2 regions of the Pseudoalteromonas sp. NZS71_1 genome follow, and region 2 is predicted to be linked to the other one. Evidence: riboswitches for the same ligand, from Rfam matches in the RefSeq annotation. Region 2 holds a riboswitch; the other holds the start of a gene.

Region 1 (4,429 bases), on a different contig from region 2:
ATTGTGAATTAAACCATATTTCATGCCAGCTGAGTAATAAAATTGTACCCAGCCTTTGTTAGTGGCGTTAACCGCTCACAATATCAGCGACTTCTTTTGCTTTAGGGCTTTTATGACTGAACACTATTTTAAAAACGCCTTGAGTATTACTTCAACTCAATTGGCAAATTTGTCTTTAGCGAGTAACAGTATTTTATTATTTAATGCTAAAACACTTGAGCTTAGTGACTTTAATTTGCCCGATTGCTTAAGCCCATTTGAGTTAACTATTATAAACCGCCGTAAAAGTCCGCAAGCTAAGCAAGAGTATTTAGCGACGCGGTTATTGTTAAAACACCTTATTAAAATAGCGCAGCCGCAATATGCGCACGTAGCGCTTAATAAAATGAGTACAGAATTTGACGAAGCAAGCTCAAAGCTGCAAATACATGTGAGTGGTGATGTTATAAATACCTGTATTTCACACTCGCATGGTTTAGTTGGGGTTGCGCTAAATCTTGATAAAAGTGAGTTTGGTTTTGATATTGAAAAAGTAAGCCTAAAGCGCCCGTTTGAAAAGCTCGCTAAGCATTTTTATCATAATGATGAAATTACACTTATTACCGAGCCCACTAATACCCAAGCCCAAGCAGATACGTTTTTTAGAATTTGGACATTAAAAGAGTCACTTGCTAAAGCCACCAGCCGCCCTATTGCAAAATTACTTAGCCCCAATGTGTTTGACGAATTACATAGTGCAAAGCTGAGTGCTTGCAGTAATCGCGTTACTGTAGCTGATAGCAGTGACAGCAATGTTTGTTTTGATGTGAGTGTGGTGCATAAAAAAAGCATCGACTGGCGATGCTTTTTATTAACCGACTTTGTTAAGTGATTTTGTTAAGTAACTTTATTAACTGATTTTACTAGGTAACTTTAATAAATCACTTTCCTGAATAGCCGCTTCTTAATAGTAAAATTATTTACGCAGCAAAATCGTTTTCTAATAAACGGCTATGAATAGACTGTACTACGTTATCTGACTCAGTTTGCTCTACTAAAAAGCACAGGTTGTGCTTACTAGCACCGTGACAAATTAATCGAATGTTAAAGTCTTTTAGTACACTCATTAAGTTCATTTCGTGTTGGCGTAATTGAATCTCAGAGCCAATAAGTGCCACCAGTGTTAGGTTGTTTTCTACCGAAACATGGCAAAACTCTGCAAGCTTATCTAGGCATTCTTGATCAAGCTCTGGGCGCGATGCGTTTTGCGCGTTATCAAGGGTTATAGCTACGCTGATTTCTGATGTAGTTACCAAATCTACCGATATATTGTATTCACTTAATAGTGTAAATACGCGTGCTAAAAAGCCGCTTGCTAGTAGCATTTCTGGGCTTTTAAGCGTAAGCAATATTTGGTTTTTACGTTGTGTTACTGCGCGTATACCTGGTTGCTGCGATTTTTCGCGCTCAATCCATGTACCGCCACGCTCAGGCTCTCGGCTAGAACCTACAAACACATTAATGTGGCTACGGCTCGCTGGTAAAATAGTCGCTGGGTGCAATACTTTTGCGCCAAAGGTTGCCATTTCGGCGGCTTCGTCAAAACTTAAACGTGCAATAGGCGTCGCTTTTGAGCACAAACGCGGGTCGGTGCTAAAAATACCTACTACGTCGGTCCAAATATGCACGCTTTTAGCGTTGATTGCTTCAGCTAATAATGCAGCGCTGTAGTCTGAACCACCACGTCCAAGCGTTGTTGTTTGGCCGTATTCGTCACTGCCAATAAAGCCCTGAGTCACAATTACTTGAGCGTCTAATAACGGGATTAAATGTTCTTTAGCAGCTTGAGCTGTGGCTGCAACATTAGGCGTTGCTTTACCAAATTGGCTGTCGGTTTTAAGCACCTTGCGCACATCAAAGCGATCGGCATTTAAACCTTGTAAACGCAGCACCTGAGCAAATAAATACGACGACAAACGCTCACCAAAGCTAAGTAGCTCGTCGTGTTGCTGATCGGTTGTTAGTGACTCTTGAGCCAATGTTTGAAATGCTTTTAGGGTTTCGTTAAAGCCAATCGCTAAATCGGCATCTAGCGATAACTCATCTAAAATAGTTTGTTGAATAGCAAGCACGCCGTTTATGTGCTCTTGGCGCTCACTTGAGGTAATGCTTGATTTACACAGTGCAACTAAATGATTAGTTACGCCAGCACTAGCGCTCACGGCAACAATACGTACGCTTTTATCTGCAACAATAATTTCGCTACAGCGACTCATCGCTTCAAAGTTTGCAACACTTGTTCCGCCAAATTTGGCAACGATGTAATCTGATTTTGCGCTTAACTCTGTTTGAGGCACTGTTTGTGGCGCTGATTGGGTAGTCATTTAGTCTCCTTTCGCGATATCCAAATCGCAATAAAACAAGAAGAACTTGGCAAAGGAATGCTTGAAGATAAGTCCACTGCCAGAAGCTCTCCACCTATATTGGTGACAGTTTTGAGGATTCAGCCCCATAAACCGAAAAATAATGACGACGTACCATTATTTTCCTCGGCGAGTACTTCCCTCCTTAATGATCATCGGCTTTCGTCGCCTAACATTAAGTACCTAAGTATCGCACCTCTTCTGAATGCTTTATTAACCAGTGGCTAATAAAACAAAACCCCACTAAGTAGCGGGGCTTTGAAAGTTATCGTTTAGACGTCTAGCTGTCAAGCATTTAATAATTTATGAGTTAAATAAAACTGCCCATGTAATACGAGCCCGCATATCCAACCGTGTAGCAAATTAATAAATGCAGCGATAAACGCAAGTAGCTCATAAAGGTAAGCGCTTTAACTTTGCTCATGGCAATAATGCCCGCAGCCGACCCAATGATAAGCATTGAACCGCCCACGCCCGTTGCATAAGTAAACGACAACCAGTGTTGTTGGCTCATTACTATATCGGCTTTTAATAAAGCAGCAGTAAGCGGTACGTTATCGACCCCTGCTGATAATATGCCCATTAAGTAGTTTGCGTATTCAGGTGCCATTACCGTATATAGGTCGGTAAATTTACTCAACATACCAATTTCTTTAAGTGCGCCAACAAGTAAAAGTACACCTACAAAAAACAATAATGTGTCGTATTCTATATCGCGAACAAAATCGATTATGTCTTTGTTAATGTCTTTTTTGCGCATTAAAAATTGCGCTACTAAAAACATCACTGATAAGCCAAACAAGAAGGTTAATAAAGGCGGTACGCTGTAAACTACACTCAGCATAAGTGTGCTCACTACGGTAGATAAAAATATAACGGCGATGGTAATGTCGGTTTTTTCAATGCGGGTTTTACCTGCACCAGCAAACTCAACACGCCCTTTCATACCTATAGACAGTAACGCAGCTAGCAGCATAACGCTTGCAAGAGCTGGCGCTATAAGTAGTAATAAATGAGCAATGGTTACTTTGCCATCTAAAAATATCATCAGTGTGGTTACGTCACCTGTTATTAGCGATACCCCACCTGAGTTAACACCAAATACAATAAGCGTGGCGTATTTAATGAGCTTTTTAGGTTCAAGTTTTAACGACATCACAACCGCAAGCGATATAAGCGTAGCTGTTACATTGTCTGAAATCGACGAAAACAAAAATGCAAAACCACCCACCAAAAACATGAGCTTTTTTTCGCTAATACTTTTTGGCATAACACGGTGCACAATATTTTCTATAAACCCCTTTGAATTTAAATACGCTACAAAGGTCATTGCAGCCATTAAAAATAGCCATAGAGAGGCAATTTCTAAAATATTTTCGTTTAAAAGGTGTTGAATCGTATCGGGGCTTTGCCCGTGTAGGGGGTATATAAAAAGAAGAATCCAGCAAAGCGTACCAAAAAACAGCGTGGTTTTAGCTTTATTAACATGGATTATATCTTCTATAACGATCAGTAAAAATGCAATCGCTATCAGGGTTAGAATAATCGAGGAAACCATGGTAGTTAAACAACCTTTGATATAGTTTTAAAGAACACACAAATAACATTCCATTTCATGTGCCTATTTTCGGCGCGAATTTTAGCACTGCCTCTATGCAAAAACTATTATTAAATGGTCTTAAAAACGAATACTATATACAGACAAGGTTAATTAAAAATACGTAATAATGAGTCTTCTAAAAGAACTCAATAATAAAATACTAGGATGTTGTAACCTCTTATGATCCCAGCTAAAAAGCTGCTAAACACCATAACCGAACATTGGGGTGTATTAGCGCTATTATTTAAACGTTTTAAAATGGCTGACTTTAGCCTAAAAGACGTACAAAACGCGATTAAGCAAAAGCAGCCTACGTGGTCAAACGAACGCATTTATAAAGAAACAAATCGCTTGTTAAACCAAGATATTTTAATTCCACTGGCTAAATCTTCTCAGCTTGAAATAAATCGTGCCATTGCCGATTTTG
Region 2 (4,429 bases):
TCGATCACATGATTACGCGGTATTACACGAGGATTTGCAGCTCTCATTACTTCATAACTATTATCGTCGGTTAAGCTTACCCACTTAGCTCTCCATTCAATTAGCGACTCTGGTATTACTACTTCTTCTTTTAAGGATTCAGTAAGCGCATCAAAAGTATTGGTGTAATCGAGCTGGTTATCTTTTAATAGTGTTAACAACTCTGCGATTAACTCGCCACTACTATTGAAAGATTCATTTAAACCCAGTTTTTGTGCCCACATAGCCGTAAACTCAGTATTAAACTGCTCAGCAAAACTATTAATAAATGGCGTCATTAATGCAACCGCTTGCTCGTCATCATCGCTAATAAGTGGTATTAAACTCTCAGCTAAGCGAGCACAGTTCCAGTTAGCTATATTAGGTTGATTACCAAATGCATACCGACCTTGTTTGTCGATAGAGCTAAATACAGTATCAAAATCAAAATTATTCATCATGGCGCAGGGGCCGTAATCAATGGTTTCTCCACTTACTAGCGTATTATCGGTATTCATTACTCCATGAATAAAGCCAACACGCATCCAGCTCACAACTAGCTTAACTTGGTTTTTAATCACAGCGCCTAAAAATGCTAAATAACGCTGCGATCCTGTATCGGTTATTTCTGGGTAGTGTCGCTCTATAGCTAAATCGGCTAAATTTTTAAGCCCTTCAACATCGCCTTGCGTCGCTAAATATTGAAACGAGCCAACGCGAATATGGCTCGTTGCTAAACGAGTAACTATAGCGCCTGCTTGTGGCGGATTACGATAAACCGTTTCGCCACTACCAACAACCGCTAAGCAGCGTGTGGTTTTAATGCCTAGTGCATGCATTGCCTCGCTCATTACGTATTCACGAATAGCAGGACCAAGAGCACAACGCCCATCTCCCCCTCTTGAGTAAGGAGTAGCACCAGAGCCTTTTAATTGAATATCCCACAACTGGTTTTTACCATCATTAATAGCGCCCAGCAAATGCGCTCGCCCATCGCCTAAACGTGGTGAAAAATGCCCAAATTGGTGCCCAGAGTAACCAAGTGCTACTGCAGGAATCGCCTGTTTTTCGTTACCGCTAAAAGTGCTAGCACGCAAATCAGCTGCAACATTAATATTAAACTCTTTTGCTAAGCTCTCGTTCCACAGCAATAACTGAGGAGAGGCAACACTTGCAGGGAAGTCTTCTATCGCGAAGTTTTCCGCAATATCTGTGTATCTTGGCACTAATTTCATGGTAATTCCTATTATTGCTGACTTATACCCACGCGGTTATCACCTACACCATAGGCCACAATTAAGCTTAGCTCTTGCATACTTAAACCACTTTGCTTTTGCATTTCATTAAAAAAGGCTTGGGCTGCACTCAGTGATTTTTTGGTTTGTAAGCCGCCGTCTATAATTTTATGAGCACGCAAATAATTCTCTACATCGCGTGATAGTAAAAAAGTATCTTTACCAAGTGCTCGTAGCGCATAAGGTCCTGTATTTCCGCCTAAACGCGAACCATGCTTTTTTAAATACGCCCATAAACCAATAATATCGTCTGTTGGCCAATTAGCGACAAACTGGCTAAAACTGCCATGTTCTTGTGCTATTTCGTGGATCATGTAAGCATTTTCGGTAATTGTTTTTACTTTTTTATAGTTACGAACAATTCGCTCATCCGTTGCTTTTTGTTCCAGCATATCGGGTGGCATCATTAATAATTTATCAACACTAAAATCCCAAAAAACCTCTCTAAAGCCCGGCCACTTATTATTAATTACTGACCAATAAAAGCCGCTTTGAAATACTTTTCGAGTAAATTCTTCAAGCCAATCGTCGTCACTTAACGTGCTTAGTTGTTTTTTAGATAGCGGTTTTGCAAGTAATAACTTAAGCATCTTTTCAGAGCCTTTTCGCTCTACCGCTCGCTTATAAATATCGCTAAATTTTTCCATACTAATTAAATACCTCACTACTTATATTGCTAGTGTACGAGAAAAGCACCCAATACGTAACCACTCCCATTATGGATGAATGAATATGTATTTAGTCGCTTGACACCTAGACGGCTAAAATGCTTTAATCGCCGTAATTACCCTATTTAAATTGCAGCGGTTTGTAAGTTTTTACTCTACAAACAGGTGCAAAGGGCTAGAAGAGGTGCGTTATTCAGGTAGCGTATGTTAGGAGCGCAAACTCCAGTGAGCATACGTGAGGGGAATTAACGCCGAGAAGTAATCACTTTTGCGAAGTGTTTATTTCGGGCGACTAGGTTGAACCCTAGCGACTGTCACCAATAGCTGCTTATAACAAGCAGCTTATTAGTTTGGTGGAGAGCTTCTGGTCTTAAATATTAAGGCCGTGCGCCCTATTATTTTAAGCCCATTCGCTCTTCGAATTATTAGTTCGAACGACGTTAATGCGGCTCCTTCCATAAAGCTTTTTAACTCTTCGAATAATATCAATTGCATTAAATTAGTTATCGCTAAAATGATCACGTTTTTAATAAAGTTGGTACAAATTATAAGTTCGTGAGAGATGATCAACAACTTCAATTTAAACGACTACTCATTGTGGACCGCGCTTGTTACGCCATTTGATCAACACGGCGATGTTGACTACAACACGTTAACTAAGCTGGTTAGCGAGCAAGAAGCGGCACATAACGGTATTCTACTACTTGGTAGTACGGGCGAAGGCTTGGCGCTAACGCAAGAAGAGCAGCAAGCAATTGTTGAACACGTATGCCAGCTAAAACCAGCGGTCCCATTAATGGTTGCTGTGGGTGGTAGTAACTTAAAGCAACAAATTGAGTGGGTTAACTACTGTAATACACTCCCAATTCATAGCTTTTTACTTGGCTCACCCCTTTATGCAAAGCCCGGCGCTATAGGCCAAACTCATTGGTTTGAAAGCCTACTTAATGCAAGTGCTCACCCGTGTATGCTTTATAACGTACCGGGGCGTAGTGCTGTTAGCATCCCAACGGCAACAATTCAAAACTTACAAAACAATAAAAATTTATGGGCGTTAAAAGAAGCGAGCGGCAGCATTGCTCAGTTTGAAGCTTACCGCCAAGCGGCGCCTAATTTAGCTATATTTAGTGGTGACGATGCGCTAATGCCTTATTTTGCCCAAGCCGGCGCAAAAGGGTTAGTATCGGTAGCTGCAAACGCATGGCCCGCACAAACTCACGAGTTTGTTAAACGCAGCTTAAGTGGCCAACACCCTAATTTATTTGCCCAGTGGTCAAGCGCTATTAATAGCCTATTTGCTGTCGCAAACCCTATTCCCGTAAAGGTATTGATGCATTTGCAAGGTCGCTTAAGCAGCCCGCAACTTCGTCCACCTTTAACACACCTTGAGTTAACTCAAACCGATTGCATCACAACTGCAAACAACACCATTTTATCTTGGCATTAAATACAGGTTTTTATAATGAGCTGGTTAGAACTATTAAATAATTTAGAATCGGGCGCAGTACGCGCAGCATCACAAAACGAAAGCGGCCAATGGCAAGCTAACGTAGAAGTAAAACAAGGCATTTTGGATGCCTTTAAAAATGGCACTAATACTGAGTTTGCAGGCGGCTTTGTTGATAAACATAACCTAGCTCCACAAGAATTTAGTACTGACGATGGCGTACGTATGGTGCCAGGTGGCTCTAGTGTTCGCCGTGGTGCTTATGTTGCTAAAGGCACGATTATTATGCCACCAGCGTATGTAAACATTGGTGCATACATCGACGAAGGCACAATGGTAGATAGCCACGCATTAGTTGGCTCGTGTGCACAAGTAGGTAAAAACGTACATTTAAGTGCTGCAGTGCAGCTTGGTGGTGTACTTGAGCCAATTGGTGCAAGCCCAGTAGTTGTAGAAGACGACGCCTTTATTGGCGCTGGCTGTATTATTGTTGAAGGTGTAGTTATTAAAAAAGGCGCAGTACTTGCCCCAGGCGTGCGTTTATCAGCAACTATTCCGGTATACGACTGCGTAAACGAGCGCCAACTTGATAAAGGCGAGCCAATCCCAGAATATGCCATTGTAATACCGGGCTCTCGCCCTGCTTCAAACGAGTGGGCGCGCGAGCAAGGCCTAAGCATGTCGTGTGCGTTAATAGTTAAATACCGCGACGAAAAAAGCGATGCATCATTATTACTTGAAGAGGTTTTACGATAATGAGCTTTTTGAGCACGCCTATCAAAACCGCTGTAAATACAATTACACAACAACTTGATACACCTTTTTTTGTTTACGACCTAGATCAACTAAACGCGCATCTTGCACGTTTAGTTGCGCAAACCGATGTAAAACTGTGGTACGCGGTAAAAGCAAATCCACTGTCTAAAATTATTCAAAGCTTAGACAACGCTGGTTTTAATTTTGACGTAGCAAGTAAAGGTGAGCTTGAGCAAGTGCTAGCA

The links. Region 2 has a riboswitch for lysine ahead of dapA (4-hydroxy-tetrahydrodipicolinate synthase). Riboswitches for the same ligand answer to the same signal wherever they lie in the genome.
Region 1: linked by a shared signal. The riboswitch ahead of lysC (lysine-sensitive aspartokinase 3) and the one ahead of dapA (4-hydroxy-tetrahydrodipicolinate synthase) in region 2 are both predicted to bind lysine.

The regions. Positions count from the first base shown of each region.
Region 1 is NZ_JADYXM010000014.1:4,961-9,389, forward strand. Features, by position in the region: gene I6F43_RS16490 (4'-phosphopantetheinyl transferase family protein) at 113-871, shown strand; gene lysC (lysine-sensitive aspartokinase 3) at 960-2,363, opposite strand; lysine riboswitch at 2,439-2,611, opposite strand; gene nhaD (sodium:proton antiporter NhaD) at 2,713-3,960, opposite strand; gene I6F43_RS16505 (hypothetical protein) at 4,183-4,429, shown strand, end outside.
Region 2 is NZ_JADYXM010000010.1:60,818-65,246, reverse strand. Features, by position in the region: gene I6F43_RS14510 (protein adenylyltransferase SelO) at 1-1,253, opposite strand, end outside; gene I6F43_RS14505 (DNA-3-methyladenine glycosylase I) at 1,265-1,960, opposite strand; lysine riboswitch at 2,153-2,353, shown strand; gene dapA (4-hydroxy-tetrahydrodipicolinate synthase) at 2,544-3,428, shown strand; gene I6F43_RS14495 (2,3,4,5-tetrahydropyridine-2,6-dicarboxylate N-succinyltransferase) at 3,444-4,184, shown strand; gene I6F43_RS14490 (PLP-dependent decarboxylase) at 4,184-4,429, shown strand, end outside.